DNA from 3 places in the Pseudomonas koreensis genome. Region 3 is predicted to be linked to each of the others. Evidence: predicted binding sites of a transcription regulator. Region 3 holds the regulator's gene; each other region holds the start of a gene.
The links. Region 3 encodes sigma-54, which starts transcription at its own class of promoters, with help from an activator protein. Its sites were predicted from a motif close to ANTGGCATNNANNTTGCTNT; they were not measured.
Positions count from the first base shown of each region.

Region 1: J2Y90_RS13390 (flagellar basal body rod protein FlgF) is a predicted target of sigma-54. The motif match lies at 7,813-7,832, and genes of this name have one in related genera.
Region 2: flgB (flagellar basal body rod protein FlgB) is a predicted target of sigma-54. The motif match lies at 1,491-1,510, and genes of this name have one in related genera.

Region 1 covers NZ_JALJWP010000001.1:2,978,401-2,987,839, reverse strand. Annotated here, with positions in the region: gene J2Y90_RS13420 (flagellar hook-associated protein 3) at 1-914, opposite strand, end outside; gene flgK (flagellar hook-associated protein FlgK) at 928-2,973, opposite strand; gene flgJ (flagellar assembly peptidoglycan hydrolase FlgJ) at 2,999-4,312, opposite strand; gene J2Y90_RS13405 (flagellar basal body P-ring protein FlgI) at 4,324-5,412, opposite strand; gene flgH (flagellar basal body L-ring protein FlgH) at 5,440-6,135, opposite strand; gene flgG (flagellar basal-body rod protein FlgG) at 6,187-6,972, opposite strand; gene J2Y90_RS13390 (flagellar basal body rod protein FlgF) at 7,018-7,758, opposite strand; gene J2Y90_RS13385 (sigma-54-dependent transcriptional regulator) at 8,029-9,439, opposite strand, start outside.
Region 2 covers NZ_JALJWP010000001.1:5,671,645-5,681,083, reverse strand. Annotated here, with positions in the region: gene J2Y90_RS25180 (chemotaxis protein CheV) at 1-335, shown strand, start outside; gene cheR (protein-glutamate O-methyltransferase CheR) at 382-1,209, shown strand; gene flgB (flagellar basal body rod protein FlgB) at 1,551-1,961, shown strand; gene flgC (flagellar basal body rod protein FlgC) at 1,965-2,408, shown strand; gene flgD (flagellar hook assembly protein FlgD) at 2,424-3,152, shown strand; gene flgE (flagellar hook protein FlgE) at 3,184-4,530, shown strand; gene J2Y90_RS25150 (beta strand repeat-containing protein) at 4,821-9,439, shown strand, end outside.
Region 3 covers NZ_JALJWP010000001.1:2,275,839-2,285,277, forward strand. Annotated here, with positions in the region: gene pmbA (metalloprotease PmbA) at 1-671, shown strand, start outside; gene J2Y90_RS10145 (FagA protein) at 924-1,331, shown strand; gene J2Y90_RS10150 (class II fumarate hydratase) at 1,312-2,688, shown strand; gene J2Y90_RS10155 (hypothetical protein) at 2,716-3,156, shown strand; gene J2Y90_RS10160 (superoxide dismutase) at 3,158-3,769, shown strand; gene J2Y90_RS10165 (ZIP family metal transporter) at 3,800-4,693, shown strand; gene J2Y90_RS10170 (HPr family phosphocarrier protein) at 4,728-5,003, opposite strand; gene rapZ (RNase adapter RapZ) at 5,019-5,876, opposite strand; gene ptsN (PTS IIA-like nitrogen regulatory protein PtsN) at 5,879-6,343, opposite strand; gene hpf (ribosome hibernation-promoting factor, HPF/YfiA family) at 6,356-6,664, opposite strand; gene J2Y90_RS10190 (RNA polymerase factor sigma-54) at 6,738-8,228, opposite strand; gene lptB (LPS export ABC transporter ATP-binding protein) at 8,395-9,120, opposite strand; gene lptA (lipopolysaccharide transport periplasmic protein LptA) at 9,120-9,439, opposite strand, start outside.

The sequences.
Region 1 (9,439 bases), 700 kb from region 3:
TCCGGCGAGGCCGACAGCTGGAAACTGTGCCCGGCAATGACCGCGTCCGGGTTGGTGTCACCGGCCTTCAGGTTGACGTTCAGCTTGAGGTCGACGCCGCGGAAACTGACGGTCTGATTGGCGCCGCTGCTGTTGCTGATCAGGCCATTCTGGCTCGCCTCGGCGGTCACATCGTTGCCCAGGGCATCGGTGATTTTCAGCTGGGTGCTGCTGACGAAATCGATGGTATACGGCTGGCCTGCGGTGAACTTGGCATCGTAGGTGGCGGCGGTGCCGACGGTGCCGTTGGAAAGCACGACACGGCCGTCATCCACGGCTGGTGCAGTCATTTTGGTGTTGGTGCGACCGGTGTTGATGGTCTGCTGGAAGGCGTCCCAACCGGTGGTGTTGGTGCCCACGGTCATGCCGTCGCCGATGCCCAGATTGATGGTGGTCTGGTCGCCGTTGTAGGTGAAAGTGCCGTCAGCATTCTTCGAGTACGGTGCGGTATCGGTTTTCGAACCGGAAAACAGGTAGTTGCCGTTGGCATCCTTGGCGTTCATCAGCCCCAGCACTTGTTGCTGGATCTCGCCCATTTCCGAGGCGTAAGCCTGGCGATCCTTGTCGGTGATGGTGCCGTTGTTCGCAGCCAGCGCAAGTTCCTTGGCACGGGCCAACGCCGTGGTGATCGAGTCCAGCGTGGACTCCTGCACATTCAACGCGCTTTTGGTGGTATCGACGTTGGTCTTGTACTGATCAAGCATCGCCGCCTGTTGACCCAGCTGCAGCAAACGTCCGGCCCCGATCGGATCATCGGCGGCGGTGTTGATGCGCTGCAGGCTGCTCGCCTCGCTCGCGGTGGCGACGGCCTTGTTGAAGTTACGCTGATAATCCGAAGCTTGCGTTCCGTAATACTGGGCGGTGGAAATGCGCATGAATTACGACTCCTTAAAGGCTGTTGATCAGCGTAGCAAAAGTTTCCTGCGCAGCTTTGATGATCTGCGAAGACGCTGTGTAGTACTGCTGGTACTTGACCAGGTTGCCGGTTTCTTCATCCAGGTTGACCCCGGACAACGAATCGCGGGCACCCTTGGCGTTCTCCAGAATCGCCGTGGTTGCGGCGCTGTCGGACTTGCCTTGAGCGGTCTTGGTACCGACGTTGGTCACCAGGGTGTTGTAGGCGTCGGTCAGGCTGATGCCCTTGCTCGCCGAACCGGTGTCCACGGTCTGTTTGGTTTGCAGGGCAACCAGTGCCTGGGCGTTGCGGTTGTCCGAAGACGCCGCGCCGGTCAGGTTCATGGTGAACGTCTCGCCGGATTTCGGCGTGCCGCCCACGGTGGTCTGTACGGTGAAGGTCTTCTGCACGTTCGGCGTGACCGTGGTGTCCATCACCGGGTTGCCGCTGGCATCGACGATGCCGACTTTCAGGTTCAGCGTGTTCGACTGGCCAGGCACGATGGTGCCGGTGCCGATGGTCGCGCCCTTGGCATCCACCAGATTGTATGACTGGCTGCCGCCGCTGGCTGCGCCGAATACCAGTTTGACCGGCGTTGAATTCTTCAACGCCGCCTGCATGTCAGCCTGGGCGGTCGGGTTGTAGATGTCGATCTTGTCGCTGAGCGTCGGCTGGGTGTAATTGCCCAGGCCGTTGGCGCTGGCGACGCCGGTCAAGGGACCTGCCGCCGCGATTTTCTTCGGATCGCTGAGCACCGTCTGAATGCTCGCCGCCGCGTTGCGGGTCGGCGTGACTTTGAACGAGTCACCTGCGCTCAGCGCGCCACCCTTCAGCGCCAGGGTGAAGCCATCGATCACTGGCGGCGGATTGGTCGTGGTGCTGAATGCGCCCAGATCGGTGCCGTCGGAACGTTTGACGGTGTAGTCGGTGGCGCTGGTGAAGGTCACCTGATAATCGCTGGTGGTCAGCTTGCCGGTGTCCTTGATGGTCACATCGAGGTTGCCGGAGCCGGCGCTGTTGCCGTCCTTCGCAATGCTGCGCTGACTGATCAGCGCGGCACTGTTGATGTTGTTGAAAATCGCCGCGCCGAAGTCACCGTTCTTGTCGATGCCTTGGGCTTGCTGGCTGTTGATCTGATCGGCAATCACCAGGGCCACGCGACCGAGCTCGTTGAGGGACGGGTCGAGGACTTCCTTGCGATAGGTCAGCAGGCCACCGATTTCGCCACCGCTGATCACGGAGGTGATGTCGATGGTGCTCGAACCGCGATCCATCTGGATCGCCATGCGCGACGGGTCGGTCTTGCTCGCGACCATGCTCAGGCTGTTGGTGGTGTTGCCGATGACCAGAGGCTGACCGCTGCCGACATAAATGTCGAAGCTGGTGCCGCGCTCGACGACCTGGGCGCCGGTCAGCTCGGAGAGCTGACGCACCGCTTCGTTACGGCTGTCGAGCAGGTCGTTCGGCGCCCCGCCACTGGTGGAGATTTCGCCGATCTTCTGGTTGAGATTGGCGATCGCCGTGGCGAGTTTGTTCACCTGGGCGGTCATGTCGCCGAGGCTGCCGTTGATCGTGGTGTTCTGATCGTTGAGCTGTTTGGCCAGGGTATTGAACCGGCTGGTCAGCGCCTGTGCGCCGGTCAGCACCGACTGACGCGAAGTGTCATCGGTGGCCGACGTCGATACGCCCTGCATCGAAGTGAAGAATTTCTGCAGCACCCCGGTCAGGCCGGTGTTGGTGTCCGACAGAATGGAATCCAGCGGCGTCGCCTGCTTAAGGAACGCGGCCGATTCGCTATCCAGCGAAGTCGCGGTGTGCAGCTGCGACTCCAGATAGGAGTTGTACACCCGACGCACGTCGGCCAGGGTCGTGCCCGTGCCGATGAAAACGTTGCCGTACTGCTGCGAGGACTTGGTGCCCTGCACGGTTTGCTGACGTGAATAACCGGCGGTGTCGACGTTGGCAATGTTGTTGCCTGTCGTAGCCAGAGAGGACTGGCTGGCCGACAGTCCCGACATCCCGATATTGAGCAAACTCATGGTTCAGACCTTATTACCTGGTGCCTTATAAAGGCGTGGTGGAGACACCCGCCGCAGCGTAGTTTTCAAAACTGTTCATCTGCTTGGCAATTTGCGAAATCTTCGTCGCGTAGTTCGGGTCGGTGGCGTAACCGGCCTTCTGCAACTCGCGTACAAACTGTTCTGGGTTATCGGCCGACTTCAGCACTTCTTGATAGCGATTGTTGCTCTGCAGCAACGTCACCAGATCGTGGAAGCTGTCCTTGTACGAGGCGTAGGAACGGAACTCGGCCGTCTCCTTGACCATCGCACCATTGCGGAACTCGCTGGTGATCGCGCGGGCCGAATCGCCCTTCCAGTTGCTGCTCGCCTTGATGCCGAACAGGTTGTGGCTGCTGCTGCCGTCCTGGGCGCGCATGACCGATTTGCCCCAGCCGGTTTCCAGTGCCGCTTGCGCCACCAGATAACGCGGATCGACGCCGATGCGGTCGGCGGCTTCCTTGGCCATCGGCAGCATGGTGTTGACGAATTCGTCGGCGGAACTGAAGGCCTTCTTCGCCGGCGCCAGCGGAATCTGCGCCATGGCGCGCCCGTAGACCTGCATCTGCCCGCCGGCGGCTTTCTGCTCTTCGGCACGGGCCAGCCAGTCGCCGTTGTACAACGCGCCGGAACCGCTGATGGCGGTGGTCGCAGCACGTTGCGGCAAGGCGTTGGTCGCGGCCGTCGTGGTGGTCGCAGTGGCAGCGCTCGGCGCCGACGGCACCAGGCCTGCGAGCAAGCGATCGGCCAGTTTCGGCGGCAGCGCCAGACGCCGCTGATTGATCAGCGCCATGTCGTTGCGATGGGAAATGTCAGTGTTCGGCGCATGCACCGAGCGCGACGCCCACAACGGACGCTCGCCGTTGACGCGCGACAGCGGGCCGGTGGCGACGGTGCCGGCGGCAACCGGCGTCGGCACCGCGGCGGCCTTGGCCAGCGCTTCCTGTTGCTTGGCGGCGGACGCGGCCGCAGCCTCGCCCGGCGCCATCGGTTTGTTCTTCGACATCTGCCGGATCAGCACGTCAGCCAGGCCGATACCACCGCCCTCGCGGGACATGGAAACCGCCAGTTGCTGGTCGTACATCTCCTGATATTGCTTGGCGGCCGGCGTGTTCAGCGGGTTGTCCTGGCCGAGGGCTTCGGTGGCCGAACGCATCGACTTGAGCATTTCGCCGAGGAACAGCGACTCGAATTCCTGCGCAACCTTGCGCATGTTTTCGTCGCTGTTCTTGTCGCCGACCTTGAGCTGGTTCAGACGATTGAGGTCGGAGTAGGAACCCGAATCGCTGCTGCTGACCAGACCGCTTTTGCGCATATCCATGGTGGCCGGCCTCAGATCACGATCAGGTCGGCTTGCAATGCGCCGGCCTGCTTCAGAGCTTCGAGAATCGCCATCAGGTCACCCGGTGCCGCGCCGACCTGGTTCACCGCACGGACGATCTCGTCGAGGGTGGTGCCCGGGCCGAACTTGAACATCGGCTTGGCTTCCTGCTCAGCATTCACCCGCGAGCGCGGTACGACGGCGGTCTGGCCGTTGGACAGCGGGCCCGGCTGGCTGACGATCGGGTCTTCGGTGATGGTCACGGTCAGGCTGCCGTGAGTCACGGCGGCTGGCGACACTTTCACGTTCTGGCCGATGACGATGGTGCCGGTGCGCGAGTTGATGATGACCTTCGCCACCGCCTGACCCGGATCGATTTCGAGGTTCTCCAGGATCGACAGGTAGTCGACGCGCTGGCTCGGATCCAGTGGCGCAGTCACGCGCACCGAACCGCCGTCGATGGCTTGCGCAACGCCAGGGCCGAGCATGTCGTTGACCTTGTCGACGATGCGCTTGGCGGTGGTGAAGTCGGAGCGGTTGAGGTTCAGCGTCAGGCTGTTGCCCTGGTTGAAACCGCTCGGCACCGCACGTTCCACCGACGCACCGCCAGGGATGCGACCGGCCGACGGAACGTTGACGGTAATCTTCGAACCGTCACGGCCTTCGGCATCGAAACCGCCGACCACCAGGTTGCCCTGAGCGATCGCATAGACGTTGCCGTCGATACCCTTGAGCGGCGTCAGCAGCAAGGTGCCGCCACGCAGGCTCTTGGAGTTACCGATCGAGGACACGGTGATGTCGACCTGCTGACCCGGTTTGGCAAATGCCGGCAGATCGGCACTCACCGACACCGCCGCGACGTTCTTCAACTGCACGTTGCCCGATCCCGGCGGCACCTTGATGCCGAACTGCGAGAGCATGTTGTTGAAGGTCTGCAGGGTGAACGGGGTCTGCGTCGTCTGGTCACCCGTGCCGTTAAGCCCGACCACCAGGCCATAACCGATCAATTGGTTGGAGCGCACGCCGGAAATGCTGGCGATGTCTTTCAGCCGCTCGGCGTGTGCGGTGAAGGCCGCAGACATCAGTAATGCGGCCACCATAAGGCTTTTCAGATTCAACGTAGCCACCTAGAAAGGGAACAGCGGGCTGAGGAAGAAACGGTCGAACCAGCCTGGCTGACTCGTATCGGCAAACGCGCCGGTACCCGAGTAGGTGATGCGCGCATCGGCGACGCGGGTCGACGACACGGTGTTGTCGGTCGCGATGTCATCGGCGCGGACCATGCCGGCGATGCGCACCAGTTCGTCACCGGTGTTGAGCGTCAGCCACTTCTCGCCACGCACGGCGATGATGCCGTTGGGCAGCACGTCGGCCACGGTCACGGTGATCGAGCCGGTCAGGCTGTTGCTCTGCCCGGACTTGGCGTCGCCCTTGGTCGAACGGTCGGCGCTGTAGCCGGCGTTGAGACTCAGGTCGTTGCCACCGATCGGGTTGTTGGTGGTCAGGCTGGAGCCGAACAGCGAGGTCAGACCGATCTTGTTGTCGCTGTTCTTGTCCATCTGCGAGTTGGCGTTCTTGCTCGCCTGGGTGCGCTCGTTGAGGGTGATGGTGATGATGTCACCGACCCGGAACGCCTTGCGGTCGCTGTACAGGTTCTGCTCGAAGCCGGCCTGATAGATCGAACCGTTGTTGGCAGCCGCCGGCAACGGTGTGCGCGGCAACACCGGGGCGTAGTAAGGGTCATTGGGCTTGGGCGCCGGAGCGACGCAGCCCGCGAGCGAGACGACCCCACCCAATGCCAGAACAGATACAAAGCGCTTCATGACCCTACCTCACGGTGTTGCTGGCGACCTCAGGCCGCCCCATAGACTGGATTACAGATTCTGCGTTACGAACGAGAGCATCTGGTCGGCGGTGGAGATCACCTTGGAGTTCATCTCGTAGGCGCGTTGAGTGGTGATCATGTTGACCATCTCTTCAACGGTGCTGACGTTGGAAGTTTCCAGGGTGTTCTGCAGCGTGGTACCGAAACCGTTCAGACCTGGAGTGCCGATTTGCGGCGCGCCGGAAGCAGCGGTTTCCAGGAACAGGTTGTTGCCCACGGCTTGCAGGCCGGCCGGGTTGATGAAGTCGGCGGTCTGCAGGTTGCCGATCACTTGCGAGGCCGGGTTGCCGGCGATGGTGATCGACACGGTGCCGTCACGGCCGACAGTGAAGGTCTGCGCATCGTTCGGGATGATGATCGCCGGTTCCAGAGCGAAACCGCTGGCATTGACGATCTGGCCATTGGAGTCGAGGTGGAACGTACCGTCACGGGTGTAGGACGTGGTGCCGTCCGGTTGCAGGATCTGGAAGAAACCGCGACCGTCGATGGCCATGTCCAGCGGCTGCTCGGTGGTTTGCAGGCTGCCGGCGGTAAAGTTTTTCTGGGTGCCGACAATGCGCACACCGGTACCCACTTGCAGACCCGACGGCAGTTCGCTGTCCTGGGTCGACTGGGCGCCTGGCTGACGCTTGATCTGATAGAGCAGGTCCTGGAACTCGGCACGGTCACGTTTGAAACCCGTGGTCGAGACGTTCGCCAGGTTGTTGGAAATGGTGGTCAGGTTGGTGTCCTGGGCGGACAGACCGGTTTTGGCAACCCATAGAGCCGGAAGCATTCGATTCTCCTCGTGCGCCTGTTTTACGGCGCGACGTTCTGATAATTAGCTGATCTGCAAGACCCGAGCCATGGCCTGGTCGTCGTCTTTGGCGGTGTTCATCATCTTGACGTGCAACTCGAACTGCTTGGCCAGGGCCAGCACCGAAGTCATTTCTTCCACGGCATTGACGTTGCTCGATTCAAGGAAACCCGAGACCAGTTTGACGTTGGCGTCGGCTTGCGCCGGCTGGCCGTCCTTGGTGTAAATCGAACCGTCGAGACCTTTGTTCATGTTCTTGATGTCCGGGTTGACCAGCTTGATGCGGTCGACTTCGGCCATCACGCGCGGGCCTTCACCCATGGCGCGGATGCTGATGGTGCCGTCTTCGCCGACTTCGACCTGCTGCTCGGGCGGCACGGCGATCGGGCCGCCATTACCGATCACCGGCATGCCGTTGCCGGCGCGCAGTACGCCGAGGGCGTCGATGTTGAGGCTGCCGGTGCGCACGTAGCTTTCGCCGCCATTAGGGTTCTGCACGGCGATGAAACCGTTGCCGGATACCGCGACGTCGAGTTCACGACCGGTCTGCACCAGCGAGCCCGGGGTGAAGTCGGTGGCGGGACGCTCGCTCATGGCAAACGCACGCGCCGGAAAGCTGTCACCAAACACCGGCATCGACCGCGCCTGTTCGAGGTCGCGCTGAAAGCCGTTGGTGGAGATGTTCGCCAGGTTGTTGGCATGCGCCCGCTGCGCCAACGCGTTCTGGCTGGCGCCGGTCATTGCCACATAAAGGTACTTGTCCACTGTGTTTCCTCTGCATGCCGGACGTTTGCCGCCCACCGCTGTACTGCTCAGCCATAAGCAATTTGCAGACCAACTTTTTATTGGCGGACGAAGGCCCGGTAAACAGGGGGCTTGAGGGAATCAGAGGGGGGAATCTGAAATGTGCAGAAGACGAAAAACCGGCGGTGTCATGCCGCTTCGCGGCAAGAGAGCAAAAGATCGCAGCGTTCCGCAGCTACAGGGAACCGCGTTCCAAATGTAGGAGCTGCCGAAGACTGCGATCTTTTGATCTTAAGCTTCGCTGTCTTTGCCAACCTCATACTCACGCAGCTTGTTGGCAATCGTGGTGTGCGAAACACCGAGCCGCTTGCCCAGTTGCCGGCTGCTCGGGTGTTCGGAATACAACCGCTCCAGCACCGCTTTCTCGAAGCGCCCGACGATCTCGTCGAGATTTCCATCCAGGGAAAAATCGCCAAGCGGCTGACGCACGCCGTAATCCGGCAGGCGAATATGTTCTGCCTTGACCTTGCCGCCGTCACACAACGAAACCGCCTGGAACAGCACGTTCTCCAGTTGCCGCACGTTGCCCGGCCAGTGGTAATGGCTGAGCCGCTCCATCGCCGCCGGGGCCAGTTTCGGCAGCGGGCAGCCGATCTGCCGACTGGCCTGATCGAGGAAGTGTTCAACCAGCGGCGTCAAACCGTCGAGGCATTCGCGCAGCGGCGGAATGTGCAGCGACAGCACGTTCAAGCGGTGATAGAGATCCTGACGAAACTCGCCGCGCGCGCACAGTTCGGACAAGTCTACCTGGGTGGCGCAGATCACCCGTACGTCGAGATACACCTCTTCATCGCTGCCGACACGACGGAAGCAGCCGTCCTGAAGAAAGCGCAGCAATTTGACCTGCAAGCGCGGGCTCATCTCGCCGACACCATCGAGAAACAACGTGCCGCCAGCAGTCAATTCCAGCAGACCGAGCTTGCCTTCAGCGCGCGCGCCTTCGAAGGCGCCGGGGCCATAGCCGAACAGTTCGGTCTCGGCCATCGATTCCGGCAACCCGGCGCAGTTGAGCGCCATCAATGGTGACTGCCCACGCGGACTCGCGAGGTGGCAGGCGCGCGCGAGCAGTTCCTTGCCGGTGCCGGTTTCGCCTTCTATTAATAGCGGCGCATCCAGCGGCGCCATGCGTCGCGCTTCGCGGACCACGGCGGCCATCACTTTCGAACTCTGGAAAATGCTGTCGAAGCCGCGCAATTCCTGCTTGCGCACATTGTAGATGCGCTCGCCGACGCGATCAGCGCGGTGCAAAGTCAGCACTGCGCCGGCCATGGCCTCGCTGTCGTCGTGTTCCGATTGCAGCGGCGCGATGTCGGCAAGAAAGATGTCGCCCTTGACCTTGACCCGCATACCGTTGATTCGCGATTTGTTGGCGCGCACCAGTTCCGGCAGGTCGAAATCCTCGGCGTACCGCGACAGCGGAATCCCCGGCACTTCATCGACGCGCACCCCGAGCAACTGCGCCGCCGCGCGGTTGGCCGCCACGATCGAGCCGCCCATGTCGATCGACAACACCGGAAATTCCAGCGCGCCGAGCAGCGCGTTCAGTTCCATGTGCCGACGCTCGCTGGGCATCAGCCCGACGCGCTTGACCCCGAATACTCCGCCAATCGCCTCGAACTTCGGCCGCAGCGCCTGGAACTGG
Region 2 (9,439 bases), 3.4 Mb from region 3:
CCATCGGTGTCGAGGTGGTGGCGCTGAACGATGGCAAGCAGGCGCTGGATTACCTGCGCAAGCTGGTCGACGAGGGCAAGAAGCCGGAAGAAGAGTTCCTGATGATGATTTCCGACATCGAGATGCCGGAGATGGACGGGTACACCCTGACGGCGGAAATCCGCGGCGACGCGCGCATGCAAAAGCTCCATATCATCCTGCATACTTCGTTGTCGGGGGTATTCAATCAGGCGATGGTGAAGAAGGTCGGTGCTGATGACTTTCTGGCCAAATTCCGTCCTGATGACCTCGCATCCCGGGTAGTCGACCGGATCAAAGCAGCAGATATCAGCTAGGGGCCTTCTGCCCCTGGCGGTCAACACGATTTAAGAGGCGGCATCATTGTCTACGGGTAATTTGGATTTCGAACAGTTCCGGGTCTTCCTGGAAAAAGCCTGTGGCATTCTGCTCGGTGAAAACAAGCAGTATCTGGTCTCGAGCCGTCTCAACAAACTGATGGAGCAGCAGGGCATCAAGTCTTTGGGTGAGCTGGTTCAGCGCATCCAGACCCAGCCGCGCAGCGGTTTGCGCGAGCAGGTGGTCGATGCCATGACGACCAACGAAACCCTGTGGTTTCGTGACACCTATCCGTTTGAAGTCTTGAAGAACAAGGTGCTGCCGGAAGCGATCAAGGCCAGCCCCAACCAGCGTCTGCGGATCTGGTCGGCGGCCTGCTCGTCGGGTCAGGAACCGTACTCGCTGTCGATGTCGATCGACGAGTTCGAGCGCAGCAACCTTGGCCAGTTGAAGATGGGCGTGCAGATCGTTGCCACCGATCTGTCGGGGCTGATGCTCAACAACTGCAAGACCGGCGAGTACGACAGCCTGGCGATCGGTCGCGGTCTGTCGCCGGAACGCCTGCAGCGCTACTTCGACCCGAAAGGGCCGGGGCGCTGGGTGGTCAAGGCGCCGATCAAGAGCCGGGTGGAATTCCGCTCGTTCAACCTGCTCGACAGCTACGCAGCGCTGGGCAAGTTCGACATCGTGTTCTGCCGCAACGTGCTGATCTACTTCTCTGCCGAAGTGAAGAAGGACATCCTGTTGCGCATTCACAGCACGTTGAAGCCGGGCGGGTATCTGTTCCTTGGCGCGTCCGAGGCGCTGAACGGTTTGCCGGATCATTACCAGATGGTTCAGTGCAGCCCGGGGATTATCTACAAGGCGAAGTAACCGGTTTGCGGCAGTACAAAAAACGGGAGGCCCTCAAGGTCTCCCGTTTTTTTGTGCCTGACACCGCATCCCCATGTAGGAGCTGCCGAAGGCTGCGATCTTTTGATGTTGCTTTTAAAGATCAAGATCACAAGATCGCAGCCTTCGGCAGCTCCTACAGGTTCGGTGTTGGCAGGCGGCAGCGGCAGAAAAGCGGCATCCAGCGGTAACCGGTTGCCGCTTTTCTGGCATTGCCGCTTTGCCTGTTCGGCGCAAAGCCCCGGAATACGGGGCTTTGTTCATTTGGCACGGCGCTTGCTAAAGCTCAGATACGAAAAACCGGTCACCTGAAGGTTCCCGACATGAGCATCAGCTTCGACAAAGCGCTGGGCATTCACGAAAAGGCATTGGGCTTCCGCGCTCAGCGTGCCGAAGTGCTGGCCAACAACATCGCCAACGCCGACACCCCGAACTACAAGGCGCGGGATCTGGATTTCTCCAAAGTGCTCGAAGCACAGACCGAGAAGACCAAGACCGGCGGCCACTTTGCCCTGAACATGACCAACAGCCGCCACATCGAGGCTGAAGGGTTGGGCAACGGCGACGAGTCGCTGATGTATCGCACGCCGATGCAGCCTTCGATCGACCAGAACACCGTCGACGCTCAACTGGAACAGTCGAACTACGCGGAAAACGCGGTCGGCTTCCAGGCCAGCTTCACCTTGCTCAACAGCAAATTCAAAGGGCTGGTGTCAGCCCTGCGCGGAGAATAATCCATGTCCCTGTCCAGCGTTTTCAACATTGCCGGCAGCGGCATGAGCGCGCAGACCACACGTCTGAACACCGTGGCCTCGAACATCGCCAACGCCGAAACCGTTTCGTCGAGCATCGACCAGACCTACCGTGCCCGTCACCCGGTGTTCGCCACCATGTTCCAGGGCGGCCAGGCCGGCGGCAGCGATTCGCTGTTCCAGAACCAGGACGCGGCCGGGCAGGGCGTGCAGGTGCTTGGCGTGGTCGAAGACCAGAGCAACCTCGAAGCGCGCTACGAGCCGAACCATCCGGCCGCCGACGCCAAGGGCTACGTCTACTACCCGAACGTCAATGTGGTGGAAGAAATGGCTGACATGATTTCCGCGAGCCGGTCGTTCCAGACCAACGCCGAAATGATGAACACCGCCAAAACCATGATGCAGAAGGTACTGACCCTCGGTCAGTAATAAGGGACGAATGCCATGAGCGTTACGGACACCACCAGCACCCTGAGCATGAAAGACATCCTGGCCAACTCGTCGAAGACGGCCAGCAGCACGACGCCGGGCGGCATCGCTTCGGCGACCAACAGTGCCACCGGCGGCCAGGCGCTGGGCAAGGATGCGTTCCTGCAATTGCTGGTCACCCAGCTGAAAAACCAGAACCCGCTCGACCCGCAGGACAACAGCGCTTTCGTGGCGCAACTGGCGCAGTTCAGTAGCCTTGAAGGCATCACCACGCTGAACTCCACCGTCAGTGGTCTTGCCGGCAACTACAACTCGTCGCAGGCGCTGCAGGCGTCGTCGCTGGTCGGTCGCAACGTGATCGTGCAGACCAACACCGCCCAGCTCGATGATCCGAGCAAAGGCCTGACCGGTTCGGTCACCGTGCCTTCGTCGATTGCCGGCGGCACCGTGACCATCACCGACAAGGACGGCAAAGCCGTGCGCACCATCGACCTCGGCAGCCGCGCCGCGGGCGATGCCAGCTTCACTTGGGACGGCAAGGACACTGCCGGCACCGTGGTTCCGGTCGGCACTTATACGTTCAAGGCCAACGCACCGATCAACGGCACCGCGACCGACCTGGCGACCTACCTGCCAGCGACCGTCAACAGCGTGACGATCAGCCAGACCGGTGGCGAGCTGATGCTCAACCTGGCCGGCAAGGGCACCGTTGCCCTGTCCAAAGTACAAACCATTGGTATATAGAGCCGACTAACCCGGCACGAAGGAGTGGAACATGTCTTTTAACATCGGCCTTAGCGGTCTCTATGCCGCCAACAAACAACTCGACGTAACCGGCAACAACATCGCCAACGTCGCCACCGCTGGTTTCAAATCCTCGCGCGCAGAATTCGAAGACGTCTATTCGTCCACTCGTCTGGGCAGCGGCAGCAAAGTGATCGGCAACGGCGTGCGCCTGGCCAACGTTTCCCAGCAGTTCACCCAGGGTGACATCAACAACACTGGCAACGTGCTGGACATGGGCATCAACGGTTCCGGTTTTTTCACCATGAGCAACAACGGTTCGATTTCGTACACCCGTGCCGGTACGTTCAAGGTCGATAACGCCGGTTACATCACCAACACCGACTACACCTCGCGTCTGCAGGGTTACGGTGTGGATGCCAACGGCAAGATCATCAATGGCGTGTTGACTGACCTCAAGATCGATACTTCGAACCTGGCGCCGAAGTCGACTTCGGCGGTGACTTCGAGCATCAACCTGAACTCTTCGGCACCCGTGATTGTTGATACCGGCGCTACTGCCGTGAAGTTCGACCCGTCGAAGCCTGAGACTTACACCAAGTCGTTCAGCACGCCGATCTATGACACTCAGGGTAACTCCCACGTCATGGATCAGTACGTGGTCAAGACTGGCGAGAATACCTGGAAGGTTTACACCCTGGTTGATGGACGCAACCCGGATGCCACCGGTAGCGATCCAACCAACGCCGCCACGCCTCCGGTTGCTTCGACATTGACGTTCGACAGTTCCGGCAAATTGCTTCAGGTGAGTACACCGAGTACTTTGCCGCCGCCGGCGCCAAACCCGCTCATCAGCAGCGACTTGACGTTGAGTAACTGGAAACCAGGCACCGTGACCAACGGTGTTTTTACGCCTAACGGCGCGGCAGCAAATCCGGCTGGCGTGACCATTTCGATGGCCAAGACCACCCAGTACAACGCTGATACTTCGCGCACGATCCCGACTCAGGATGGCTACGCCACTGGACAGATCACCAACCTGACCATCGACGGTACCGGTACGCTGTTCGCCAACTTCAGCAACAACCAGAGCAAGGCGATTGGTCAGGTTGCACTGGCCAGTTTCACCAACGAGCAGGGCTTGCAGGCTGTCGGTGGTACTAGCTGGAAAGAGACTTTCGCTTCGGGTATTCCGGGCTACGACGCGCCGAAGACCGGTACGTTGGGTGAGGTGGTGTCCAACTCGCTGGAAGAGTCGAACGTTAACCTGACCAACGAGCTGGTTGATCTGATCAAGGGCCAGAGCAACTATCAGGCGAACGCCAAGACCATCTCCACTCAGAGCACCATCATGCAGACCATCATTCAGATGACTTGATGTGATCTGATTGCTGCACTGAAAACCGACGTCCTAGGGCGTCGGTTTTTTTTGCGCGCTGTCAGGCTTTTCTCAAATACCTACCGTTCGTCGGCAGCTGTGGTGCAGTAATTGCAGTTGCCCCCAGCAGAAGAAGGGGCGCGTCAAACTTTCGCAGGTCATGGAGACCTCTGGTTGCAAGGCGGTTAAGCGTCTCATCAATGACCACGCTCAAAAGTACTCGGCCTTATCGAGGCGATTCTGAAGTATTGCGCTGACTATCGATTCATCAAAAAGGCAAGGAAGAGACAATGGCAGTTATAAACGGAACGTCGGGTACGGACACACTGGTAGGCACGTCAAGTGCGGATGAGTTGTATGGGGTTGCAGGAAATGACTCGCTGAGTGGCGGCGATGGGAATGACTTGCTGGATGGCGGAGCAGGTGCTGATGTCTTGAATGGCGGGAACGGTATCGATACCGCGTCTTATGCCAGCTCGACGGCAGGAGTAACCGTCAATCTGACCGCTGGAACAGGTGTTGGCGGAGATGCTCAGGGCGATACCTTGACGTCTATAGAAGCCGTGATTGGTTCTGCATTTAATGACATTCTCACCGCCCAAGCATCCGGCAACACTTTAAGCGGTGGCGCTGGTAACGACATCTACTACGTCAACGGCACTTCGGTAAACGTCGTTGAAGCGGTGGGCGGCGGTGATGACGAAGTACGGACTATCCTGCTCAATCACACCCTGGCAACCAACGTCGAACGCCTGACCTACGTCGGTACCGGCAACTTTGTCGGTTACGGCAACGCGTCGGACAACGTCATTACCGGCGGGATCGGTAACGACATTCTGATGGGCGGCGCAGGTGCTGACCAGTTCATCGGCGGTGCAGGCACTGATACCGTGAGTTATACCGACAGCCCTGCGGGTGTAACGATCAACACCAAAACCGGAGTGAACTCCGGGATTGCTGCCGGTGATACCTACGTCGGCATCGAGATGCTGGCGGGCTCCGGCAGCAACGACACCTTTATCAGTGGTGCAACTGCCGATCAGTTTGATGGTTCGGGCGGTACTGACACCATTGACTATTCTGGGTCTTCCAGCGGTGTGACAGTAAGTCTGGTCGGAGGTGTTCTGGGTGTCGGTGGTGATGCCCAGGGTGACAAGCTGTGGAACTTCGAAACCGTCATCGGCTCGTCTTTCAATGACGTGTTGACCGGGCAAACCACGGGCAACGTCCTGAACGGCGGCGCCGGCGATGACATCTACTACGTCAACGGCACTTCGGTAAACGTCGTTGAAGCGGTGGGCGGCGGTGATGACGAAGTACGGACTATCCTGCTCAATCACACCCTGGCAACCAACGTCGAACGCCTGACCTACGTCGGTACCGGCAACTTTGTCGGTTACGGCAACGCGTCGGACAACGTCATTACCGGCGGGATCGGTAACGACATTCTGATGGGCGGCGCAGGTGCTGACCAGTTCATCGGCGGTGCAGGCACTGATACCGTGAGTTATACCGACAGCCCTGCGGGTGTAACGATCAACACCAAAACCGGAGTGAACTCCGGGATTGCTGCCGGTGATACCTACGTCGGCATCGAGATGCTGGCGGGCTCCGGCAGCAACGACACCTTTATCAGTGGTGCAACTGCCGATCAGTTTGATGGTTCGGGCGGTACTGACACCATTGACTATTCTGGGTCTTCCAGCGGTGTGACAGTAAGTCTGGTCGGCGGTGTTGCAGGCGTGGGTGGCGATGCCCAGGGTGACAAGCTGTGGAACTTCGAAACCGTCATCGGCTCGTCTTTCAATGACGTCCTGACCGGGCAAACCACGGGCAATGTCCTGAACGGCGGCGCCGGCGATGACATCTACTACGTCAACGGCACTTCGGTAAACGTCGTTGAAGCGGTGGGCGGCGGTGATGACGAAGTACGGACTATCCTGCTCAATCACACCCTGGCAACCAACGTCGAACGCCTGACCTACGTCGGTACCGGCAACTTTGTCGGTTACGGCAACGCGTCGGACAACGTCATTACCGGCGGGATCGGTAACGACATTCTGATGGGCGGCGCAGGTGCTGACCAGTTCATCGGCGGTGCAGGCACTGATACCGTGAGTTATACCGACAGCCCTGCGGGTGTAACGATCAACACCAAAACCGGAGTGAACTCCGGGATTGCTGCCGGTGATACCTACGTCGGCATCGAGATGCTGGCGGGCTCCGGCAGCAACGACACCTTTATCAGTGGTGCAACTGCCGATCAGTTTGATGGTTCGGGCGGTACTGACACCATTGACTATTCTGGGTCTTCCAGCGGTGTGACAGTAAGTCTGGTCGGAGGTGTTCTGGGTGTCGGTGGTGATGCCCAGGGTGACAAGCTGTGGAACTTCGAAACCGTCATCGGCTCGTCTTTCAATGACGTGTTGACCGGGCAAACCACGGGCAACGTCCTGAACGGCGGCGCCGGCGATGACATCTACTACGTCAACGGCACTTCGGTAAACGTCGTTGAAGCGGTGGGCGGCGGTGATGACGAAGTACGGACTATCCTGCTCAATCACACCCTGGCAACCAACGTCGAACGCCTGACCTACGTCGGTACCGGCAACTTTGTCGGTTACGGCAACGCGTCGGACAACGTCATTACCGGCGGGATCGGTAACGACATTCTGATGGGCGGCGCAGGTGCTGACCAGTTCATCGGCGGTGCAGGCACTGATACCGTGAGTTATACCGACAGCCCTGCGGGTGTAACGATCAACACCAAAACCGGAGTGAACTCCGGGATTGCTGCCGGTGATACCTACGTCGGCATCGAGATGCTGGCGGGCTCCGGCAGCAACGACACCTTTATCAGTGGTGCAACTGCCGATCAGTTTGATGGTTCGGGCGGTACTGACACCATTGACTATTCTGGGTCTTCCAGCGGTGTGACAGTAAGTCTGGTCGGCGGTGTTGCAGGCGTGGGTGGCGATGCCCAGGGTGACAAGCTGTGGAACTTCGAAACCGTCATCGGCTCGTCTTTCAATGACGTCCTGACCGGGCAAACCACGGGCAATGTCCTGAACGGCGGCGCCGGCGATGACATCTACTACGTCAACGGCACTTCGGTAAACGTCGTTGAAGCGGTGGGCGGCGGTGATGACGAAGTACGGACTATCCTGCTCAATCACACCCTGGCAACCAACGTCGAACGCCTGACCTACGTCGGTACCGGCAACTTTGTCGGTTACGGCAACGCGTCGGACAACGTCATTACCGGCGGGATCGGTAACGACATTCTGATGGGCGGCGCAGGTGCTGACCAGTTCATCGGCGGTGCAGGCACTGATACCGTGAGTTATACCGACAGCCCTGCGGGTGTAACGATCAACACCAAAACCGGAGTGAACTCCGGGATTGCTGCCGGTGATACCTACGTCGGCATCGAGATGCTGGCGGGCTCCGGCAGCAACGACACCTTTATCAGTGGTGCAACTGCCGATCAGTTTGATGGTTCGGGCGGTACTGACACCATTGACTATTCTGGGTCTTCCAGCGGTGTGACAGTAAGTCTGGTCGGCGGTGTTGCAGGCGTGGGTGGCGATGCCCAGGGTGACAAGCTGTGGAACTTCGAAACCGTCATCGGCTCGTCTTTCAATGACGTCCTGACCGGGCAAACCACGGGCAACGTCCTGAACGGCGGCGCTGGCGATGACATCTACTACGTCAACGGCACTTCGGTGAACGTGGTTGAAGCGGTCGGCGGCGGTGATGATGAAGTGCGTACTGTTTTGCTGAGTCACACCTTGGCAGCCAACGTTGAACGTCTTACTTACGTCGGCACCGGTAACTTCGTCGGTTACGGCAATGCCTCAGACAACATCATCACGGGCGGGGCCGGTGCCGATACGCTGTCGGGCGGAGCAGGTGCTGACCAATTCTTCGGTGGCGATGGTTTTGACACGGTCAGCTACGTTGACAGCCTCACGGGCGTGACAATCAACTCCAAAACCGGAGTCAGCACGGGTATCGCTGCCGGCGATTCCTACAACAGTATTGAACAGATCCGGGGCTCCAATTACGGCGATATCTTTGTCGGTAGTGCCGGCGTGGATCGTTTTGATGGTGGCAATGGCAACGACATTCTCAGCTTTGCGGGTGAGGATTCGGGCGTTACGCTGGATCTGAGTGCTGCGGTGCTTACCGGTATTGCGGCGGGGGATATCTATGCGTCGATCGAGGCATTCCAAGGTTCCGCCTATGCCGATACCTTCACTGGCTCCGCCGCCGTGAGAGAGACCTTTATTGGCGGCGCTGGTGCGGATAGTTTGATTGGTGTTGGGCGTGGAGACTCTGCCTGGTACGTCAATAGCTCCGATGCGGTACAGGTCAATCTGCTGACAGGTTTTGGCACTGGCGGTGATGCCCAAGGGGACGCACTCATAAATATCGATAACCTTGTGGGCTCAGCCTTCAGTGACACCTTGACCGGTAATGCCTACGCCAACATGTTAGAGGGCGGTGACGGTAACGACGTCCTGTATGGCGGTGATGGCAATGACACTCTCTATGGTCATAGCTTCACGGATACTGGCGCCCTGACTGTACCTTTCTCGACGGATAATCAGGCTGATACCATCTATGGTGGTAACGGCGATGATTACATCATTGGGTATGTGCGTGATGTCGGTTCAGTTTTCTATGGCGAAGCCGGCAATGACAACATTACGGTCATTTCGGGTATCGCCGACGGGGGCGATGGCAATGACACGTTAATGGGCTTGGGTCATGGCTATGAGCTGCGCGGTGGTGCCGGTGCCGACAAGCTGTATCTGAGCGCTTCCGGTGACGGTTATGGTGGAGAGGGCAGCGATGCGTATTTTGTATCTTCCAAAACCATGGTCGCGATTTTCGATGACGGCAC
Region 3 (9,439 bases):
AGCGGGCGGCCAGCCGTCTGGGCGCGCGTCCGGTGCCGACCTGCGAAGTGCCGGTGCTGTTTTCCGCGGAACTGGCGGGCGGCCTGTTCGGCAGCTTCCTCTCGGCAGTGTCCGGTGGCAGCCTGTATCGCAAATCGTCGTTTCTCGAAGGCACCCTGGGGCAGAAACTGTTTCCGGAATGGCTGACCATCGATGAGCGTCCGCATCTGATGCGCGCCATGGGCAGTGCTTCCTACGACGGTGACGGCCTGGCCACCTACGCAAAACCGTTCGTCGAGAAGGGCGAGTTGGTCTCGTACATCCTCGGTACTTACTCGGGGCGCAAACTGGGCATGCCAAGCACCGCCAATGCGGGCGGTGTGCACAATCTTTTCGTCACCCATGGCGATGAGGATCAGGCAGCGCTGTTGAAACGCATGGGCCGAGGCCTGCTGGTTACCGAGTTGATGGGCCATGGCTTGAACATGGTGACTGGCGACTACTCGCGCGGGGCGGCGGGTTTCTGGGTCGAGAACGGCGAGATCCAGTTCGCCGTGCAGGAAGTGACCATCGCCGGCAACATGCGCGACATGTTCAAGCAGATTGTTGCGGTGGGTAATGATCTTGAGCTGCGCAGCAACATCCGCACCGGTTCAGTGTTGATCGAACGGATGACTGTCGCCGGCAGCTGATTCCGAATCCGCTAAACCAAAAAGGCGCGCCATCCGATCTGGATGGCGCGCCTTTTTTGTTGGTTTCACTGCGATTTCCCTGTGGGAGCGAGCCTGCTCGCGAAAGCGGTGGATCAGTTGTAAATGTACTGACTGACACAGCGCATTCGCGAGCAGGCTTGCTCCCACAAGCGAACAGCGCAAACTTGCATGCTTGTGTTGGTTCTCATTATCATCTAATAATAAATCTCATCTCCGAACGAGTCCCGGATCATGAGTTCTGCCTTGCACGAGCAGCCCTACCTCGAAAGCTGGCGCTGGATGAGCCGCCAGATCCGTTGCGCACTGGATCCTGACGAACCGCGTCTGATCGAACACTATCTCGCCGAAGGGCGCTATCTGTCCTGTTGCACAGCCACTTCGCCCTGGACCGTCGCCGAAACGTCTTTCCGTCTGCTGCTCGACACGGCCACCGACACCGCGTTGCCGTGGCACTGGCGCAGCGTCTGTCTCGACCAAGCCTGGCGCCCGTTGCGGGACATGGAGCGCCTGTCGCTGTGCCAATGCCGCCTGCAGCGCTGGCAACGCTACACCTGGCAGCTCGCCACCTGCGAGTTGCAACCGTCGATTCCTCTCATTGATTTGCTGCAAGGACATTCGAATGACCAAGACACGTATTGAGCGCGACAGCATGGGCGAGCTGCAGGTGCCGGTCGACGCGCTCTACGGCGCGCAGACCCAGCGTGCAGTGGACAACTTCCCGATCAGCGGCAAGCCTATGCCGACGCAGTTCATCCGCGCGCTGATTCTTGCCAAAGCCGCTGCCGCGCGCGCCAACGTCGAGCTGAACCAGATCAGCGCTTCGCAAGGCAAAGCCATCAGCGACGCCGCGCAAGGTCTGCTCGAAGGCGATTTCATGCAGCATTTTCCGGTGGATATCTTCCAGACCGGCTCCGGCACCAGCTCGAACATGAACGCCAACGAAGTGATCGCCACACTGGCCAGCCGCATGCTCGGCGAGCCGGTCAATGCCAACGATCACGTCAACTGCGGGCAGAGCAGCAACGACATCATCCCGACCACCATTCACGTCAGCGCCGCGCTGGCGCTGCATGAACAATTGCTGCCAGCGCTGTTGCATCTGGTCCAGGTCATCGAGCGCAAGGCCGAACAGGTGCACCACCATGTCAAAACCGGGCGCACCCACCTGATGGACGCGATGCCGGTGCGCATGAGCCAGGTGCTCAACGGCTGGGCGCAGCAGCTCAAGGCCAACATCGGGCATCTGCAGGATTTGCTGCCGAGTCTGCAAGCGTTGGCGCAGGGCGGCACCGCCGTGGGCACCGGGATCAATGCGCATCCGGAGTTTGCCGCGCGATTCAGTCGGCATCTGAGCCAATTGACCGACGTGCAATTCACCCCCGGCAAGGATCTCTTCGCTTTGATCGGCTCGCAGGACACCGCCGTCGCTGTCTCCGGCCAACTCAAGGCCATCGCCGTCTCGCTGATGAAAATCGCCAATGATCTGCGCTGGATGAACTCCGGCCCGCTGGCCGGTCTCGGCGAAATCGAACTCGAAGCGCTGCAGCCGGGTTCGTCGATCATGCCCGGCAAGGTCAACCCGGTGATTCCGGAAGCCACCGCCATGGTCGCCGCGCAAGTGATCGGCAACGACTCGGTGATCACCGTGGCCGGTCAATCCGGCAATTTCGAACTGAACGTGATGCTGCCGATCATCGCGCAGAACCTGCTGAGCAGTATCGAACTGCTGGCCAATTCCAGTCGCCTGCTCGGTGACAAGGCGATTGCCAGCTTCAAGGTCAACGAATCGCGCTTGCAAGAAGCGTTGTCGCGCAACCCGATTCTGGTCACCGCCCTCAACCCCATCATCGGCTACCAGAAAGCTGCCGACATCGCCAAGCAGGCTTACCGGGAAGGCCGCGCGGTGATCGACGTTGCTCTGGAACACACAGACCTGTCGCGCAGCCAGCTGGAAGAGTTGCTCAACCCCGAGAAGCTCACCGCCGGCGGCGTGTAAAACCTGCAACCGCTTTGGAGGATCACCATGGAGCACTGGAAACGCACGATCGAACGGGCCAATCGCTGCTTCATGCTGGGCGAATTGATCGACGCCCGCGAGGCTTACCTGCAAGCCCTGGCCCTGGCGCAAGTGCTGTTCGAACGCTGGACGGATGCCGACGAAGCGGTGGCGGCCTGCGTCGTCTCGCATCACAACCTCGCCGACCTGCATCTGCGCCTGAACCAACCGGAGGAGAGCGCCGAATATCTCTGCGCCATCCACCAACGCCTGTTGCAGACCATGCAGGACGAACGCCTGCGCCCGGCCCTGCGTGAGGCGGCGTTGCGCCAGAGCAGCAAGACCTACGTCGAACTGTTGAATTTCATCAGTGAGCACGGTGAATACCCGCGCACCCAACGCCTGCTGCATCCCGACACCGGCAATGCCCGCCGCGCCTCAACTTCTCATCAGCATGGAGTCCATTGAAATGGCTTTTACCTTGCCTGCCTTGCCTTACGCCTACGATGCCCTCGAACCGCACATCGATGCGCAGACGATGGAGATTCATTACACCAAGCACCACCAGACCTACATCAATAACCTCAACGCGGCGGTTGAAGGCACCGAGTTTGCCGAGTGGCCGGTGGAAAAGCTCGTCGCCAGCGTTGAGCAACTGCCGGAAAAACTTCGCGCGGCGGTGATCAACCAGGGCGGCGGTCACGCCAATCATTCGCTGTTCTGGGAAGTGATGGTGCCCAACGGCGGCGGCAAGCCCGACGGCGCTTTGGCCAAGGCCATCGACGAGCAACTGGGCGGACTCGACAGTTTCAAGGAAGCGTTTACCAAAGCCGCGCTGACCCGCTTCGGCAGTGGCTGGGCCTGGCTCAGCGTGACCCCGGAGAAAAAGCTCATCGTGGAAAGCAGTGGCAACCAGGACAGTCCGTTGATGAACGGCAATACCCCGATTCTCGGTCTCGACGTCTGGGAGCACGCCTACTACCTGCGCTACCAGAACCGTCGTCCGGAATACATCAACGCCTTTTACAACGTGATCAACTGGCCGGAAGTTGCTGCGCGCTATCAGGCCGCACTGGTTTAAGCCTCCAATAAAAACAATCCAGGGCTGACTATGGGCACTGAAACACTGGCGATTGGCAGCGGACGGATGTTTCGTTACGCGGTGGGCTCGCTGTTGCTGTTGGCGGGGATGACTTTGCTGGTCGCCCACGGTTTGCACTGGCTGAATCTGGAACCGAAGCTTCTGCGCGCGCTGCAGGGCGGCGCTATTTGTGCCTTGGGCACGGCACTCGGCGCGGTGCCGGTGCTGATAATTCGGCGTATGCCGCAGGCACTCAGCGACACCTTGCTGGGATTCGGTGCCGGGGTGATGCTGGCGGCGACGGCGTTTTCGCTGATCGTGCCGGGCATCGCTGCGGCTGAGAGTCTTGGCCTGACGCCGTGGGCCGCCAGTGGCCTGATCTGCTTTGGCATCCTGCTCGGCGCCTTCGGCCTGTATCTGGTGGATCGCAGAGTTTCCGGTGCCACGCCGGAGATGCTCGTCGGCACGCTTGAGCGTCCGGTTATTCCACCGCGCATCTGGCTGTTCGTGTTCGCCATCATCGCGCACAACATTCCGGAAGGCATGGCGGTCGGCGTGTCTGCCGGTGGCGGCATGGCAGACGCCGACAGTCTGGCGATGGGCATCGCGTTGCAGGATGTGCCGGAAGGTCTGGTGATTGCGTTGGTGCTGGCCGGGGCGGGGATGTCGCGGGTCAGGGCCTTTCTGATCGGCGCGGCGTCAGGGCTGGTCGAACCGGTGTTCGCGTTGTTATGCGCGTGGCTGGTCAGTCTGGCTCAAGTGCTGTTGCCACTGGGGCTGGCGCTGGCGGCCGGGGCGATGTTGCTGGTGGTGACCCACGAAGTGATTCCGGAGTCGCGTCGTCATGGGCATGACAAGCTGGCGAGTCTTGGTTTGTTGATCGGGTTTTGTCTGATGATGGTGATGGATACGGCGTTGGGTTGAATGGAGGCGAGGAACATTGTCCTCGCCTCAAGGATTACTCGCCTTCGTCGAAATACCTTTCGATCAGATCGACCAAGGCGTCCATGGCTTCCTGAGCCTGTTCGCCTTCAGTACTCAGATAAATTTTGGTGCCCTTGCCAGCGGCAAGCATCATCATCGCCATGATGCTCTTGCCGTCGACAGTCGTCTCTGGCGTGCGACCCACTCTGATCGTGCAGTCTGGGTACTGACCCGCTACGCCGACAAATTTGGCCGATGCCCGGGCATGCAGGCCCAGCTTATTGATGATTTCGATTTCACGAGCAGGCATCGCGGTGTGAATCCTTTAGGTGAGGTCGCGGTGGCGAACCTGGACGTTCTTCAGGGTTTTCTGCAGGGCCTGACCCAGGCGTTCGGTCAGGTAGACGGAGCGGTGGTGCCCGCCGGTGCAGCCAATGGCAATGGTGACGTAGGCGCGGTTGCTCGCGGCGAAACGTGGCAGCCACTTGTTCAGGTAGGCGTAGATGTCCTGATACATTTCTTCGACATCAGGCTGTTCCGCCAAGTACTCGGCCACAGGTGCATCGAGTCCGGACTGCGCGCGCAGCTCCGGTTTCCAGTACGGATTGGGCAGGCAGCGCACATCGAACACGAGGTCGGCATCGACCGGCATGCCACGCTTGAAACCAAAAGATTCAATCAGGAATGCGGTACCGGGCTCCGGCTGATTCAACAGGCGCAACTTCAGGGTGTCGCGCAGTTGATACAGATTCAGGTTGGTGGTGTTGATTTTCAGGTCGGCCAGATCGGCGATCGGCCCGAGAAGGGCGCTTTCATCCTGAATGGCTTCGGCCAGTGAGCGATTGGCGTTGCTCAGCGGGTGGCGACGGCGTGTTTCGGAAAAACGCTTGAGCAGGGTTTCTTCGTCGGCGTCCAGATACAGCACATCGCACTGGATATGCTTGGCACGCACATCTTCGAGCAATTCCGGGAAACGTGACAGATGGCTGGGCAGGTTGCGCGCATCGATCGACACGGCAACCAGCGGCTGCGCGAGCTCGGTGTGGATCAGCGCGCGCTCGGCCAGTTCCGGCAGCAAGCCGGCCGGCAGGTTGTCGATGCAGTAATAACCGTTGTCCTCAAGGACATTCAGGGCGGTACTTTTACCCGAGCCCGAACGGCCACTGACGATAATCAAACGCATGATCAGTGCCCGTTCTGCTCGTCCAGTACGACCTGGTACAAGGCTTCGTTACTCGGGGCGCTACGCAGTTTGTCGCGCACTTCCTTGCGATCGAGCATGCTGGCGATCTGGCGCAGCAATTCCAGATGCGCATCGGTTGCGGCTTCCGGGACCAGCAGCACAAACAACAGGTCTACCGGGGCGCCGTCGATGGCGTCGAAATCAATCGCAGCTTCGAGGTGCAGCAGGGCACTGACGGGCGCCGTGCAGCCCTTGAGGCGGCAGTGGGGAATGGCGATGCCGTTGCCAAAACCGGTGGAACCGAGTTTTTCACGGGCAATGAGCGCTTCGAAGACATCCTGCATCGCCAGATCCGGCACTTCGCGGTGGATCAGGTTGGCAATCTGTTCGAGGGCTTTTTTCTTGCTGCCGCCCGGCGCGTTCACCTGGGAACGGCCGGGGGTCAGGATGGTTTCAAGTCGGATCATGGGATAGGGGTGTTAACGACCGGTCGCGCCCTGGAGGAGGCTCTGGGTCTTTTCCTTATGCTTTTTGAGTTGGCGATCCAGCTTGTCGGTGAGTGAGTCGATCGCAGCGTACATGTCGGTATCTTCTGCGTTGGCGACCACTTCGCTGCCGGGGATATGCAAGGTGGCTTCGATCTTCTGCTTCAGCTTTTCGACGCACATCGTGACTTGCACGTTGGTGATCTTGTCGAAATGTCGCTCCAGTCGTTGGAGTTTTTCCTCGATGTAGGAACGCAGAGGTTGGGTCACTTCCAGTTGGTGTCCACTGATGTTGACTTGCATACAGCTTCTCCTTCGTTGCCAGTGCATAAAGCGGCAGGCCGAAAAGCCTGCCACTGGAACGCTGTAACGTGGCTTACATCAACCGCTTGCGTTCGCTCGAAGGCGCGATTCCGAGGGATTCGCGGTACTTGGCGACGGTGCGGCGAGCCACCTGAATGCCTTGTGCCTCCAGTAAACCAGCGATCTTGCTGTCACTCAACGGCTTTTTCTGATTTTCCGCCGCGACCAGTTTCTTGATGATCGCGCGAATCGCCGTGGACGAGCATTCGCCGCCTTCGGAGGTGCTGACGTGGCTGGAGAAAAAGTATTTCAGCTCATAAATACCGCGCGGGGTATGCATGAATTTTTGCGTGGTCACGCGGGAAATAGTCGATTCGTGCATGCCGACCGCCTCAGCGATGTCATGCAGTACCAGCGGTTTCATCGCTTCGTCGCCGTATTCCAGGAATCCGCGCTGATGTTCGACGATCTGCGTGGCCACTTTCATCAAGGTTTCGTTGCGGCTCTGCAGGCTCTTGATGAACCAGCGGGCTTCCTGCAATTGATTACGCATGAAGGTATTGTCGGCGCTGGTGTCGGCACGCTTCACAAAACCGGCGTACTGGGCGTTGACACGCAGGCGTGGCACCGATTCCTGGTTCAGCTCGACCAGCCAGCGCTCGTTGTCCTTGCGCACGATCACATCGGGAATGACATATTCAGCCTCGGTCGATTCGATCTGCGAGCCCGGACGCGGATTAAGGCTCTGCACCAGTTCGATGACCTGGCGCAGTTCGTCTTCCTTGAGCTTCATGCGCCGCATCAACTGGCTGTAATCGCGGCTGCCGAGCAAGTCGATGTAATCGGCGACCAGACGCTTGGCCTCGGTCAGCCACGGCGTCTTGGCTGGCAACTGGCGCAGTTGCAGGAGCAGGCATTCGCTGAGGTTGCGTGCGCCGATCCCGGCGGGTTCGAATTGCTGGATGCGATGCAGGACGGCTTCGATCTCATCGAGCTCGATATCCAGTTCCGGATCGAATGCTTCGAGAATCTCTTCGAGCGTTTCGTCCAGGTAACCCTGATTGTTGATGCAATCGATCAGGGTCACGGCGATCAGGCGATCGGTGTCGGACATCGGCGCCAGGTTCAGTTGCCAGAGCAGATGGCTCTGCAGGCTCTCCCCGGCGGAGGTGCGGGTGGTGAAATCCCACTCGTCGTCATCGCTGCTGGGCAGGCTGCTGGCGCTGGTCTGGTAGACGTCTTCCCAGGCGGTATCCACCGGCAGTTCGTTGGGGATGCGCTCGTTCCATTCGCCATCCTCGAGGTTGTCCACCGTCGGGGCGGTTTCCTGATAGGAGGGTTCCTGGATTTCTGCGGGCTTCTGTTCGGCGTTGTCGGCCAAGGGATCGGCGTTGTCGAAGTCGTCGCCTTCTTCCTGGCGTTCGAGCATCGGATTGGATTCCAGAGCCTCCTGAATCTCCTGTTGCAGGTCCAGGGTCGACAATTGGAGCAGACGGATGGCCTGTTGCAGCTGCGGTGTCATCGTCAGCTGCTGGCCCATTCTCAAGACTAGCGATGGTTTCATGGCAGGGGCTTAACACCTTATTCGCCGGCGCTTTGCGCCATCCACTACAGGGCGCCGAAGCGCCAAACTTAAGCAAATTATATGCCTGAAACTGAAGTGTTTGCCTAGAGCGCTGTAACAATTAAAGCGGATAAAGGCGCCTTGAATCGATACAGCGCTGTCGCGCTTACAGGCGGAACTCGTGACCCAGATACACTTCCTTGACCAGATCGTTGGCCAGGATAGTCTCGGCATCGCCCTCGGCGATCAGTTGACCGTCGTTGACGATGTAAGCGGTTTCGCAGATATCCAGCGTCTCGCGGACGTTGTGGTCGGTGATCAGCACACCGATGCCCTTGGCCTTGAGGTGGTGGATGATCTGCTTGATGTCGCCGACCGAGATCGGGTCGACACCGGCGAACGGTTCGTCGAGCAGGATGAATTTCGGCGCAGTGGCCAGAGCGCGAGCGATTTCCACCCGGCGGCGTTCACCACCGGACAGGCTCATGCCGAGGTTGTCGCGGATGTGGCTGATGTGGAATTCCTGCAGCAGGCTTTCCAGCTCCTTGCGACGGCCGGCCTTGTCGAGTTCCGGGCGAGTCTCGAGGATCGCCATGATGTTGTCGGCGACCGACAGCTTGCGGAAGATCGACGCTTCTTGCGGCAGATAGCCGATACCGGCCTTGGCGCGGCCGTGCATCGGCTGGTGGCTGACGTCCAGATCATCGATCAGCACCCGGCCCTGATCGGCCTGCACCAGGCCGACGATCATGTAGAAGCAGGTCGTCTTGCCGGCGCCGTTCGGGCCGAGCAGGCCGACGATCTGCCCGCTGTCGATCGACAGGCTGACGTCACGCACGACCTGGCGGCTTTTATAGGCCTTGGCCAGGTGCTGAGCTTTCAGAGTTGCCATTACTGGGATTTCTCTTCGGTTTTCTTCTTCGGCTGGATCACCATGTCGATGCGCGGACGCGATTCGGTGACCTTGCTGCCCGTGGCGCGACCGGCGCTGGCCAGTTTCTTCACGGTGTCGTAGACGATTTTTTCGCCTTGGGTGACGTTGTTATCCTTGTCGATAACCTTGGCCTTGTCGATCAGCACCACGCGGTTCTGCTGGGCGTGGTATTGAATCGTCACGCCGTAGCCCTTGACCGGGTTGGCGTCGCCCTGGGTCTGCAACTGCTCGAAGTAAGCCAGATTGCCCACCGAGGTCACCACGTCGATATCACCGT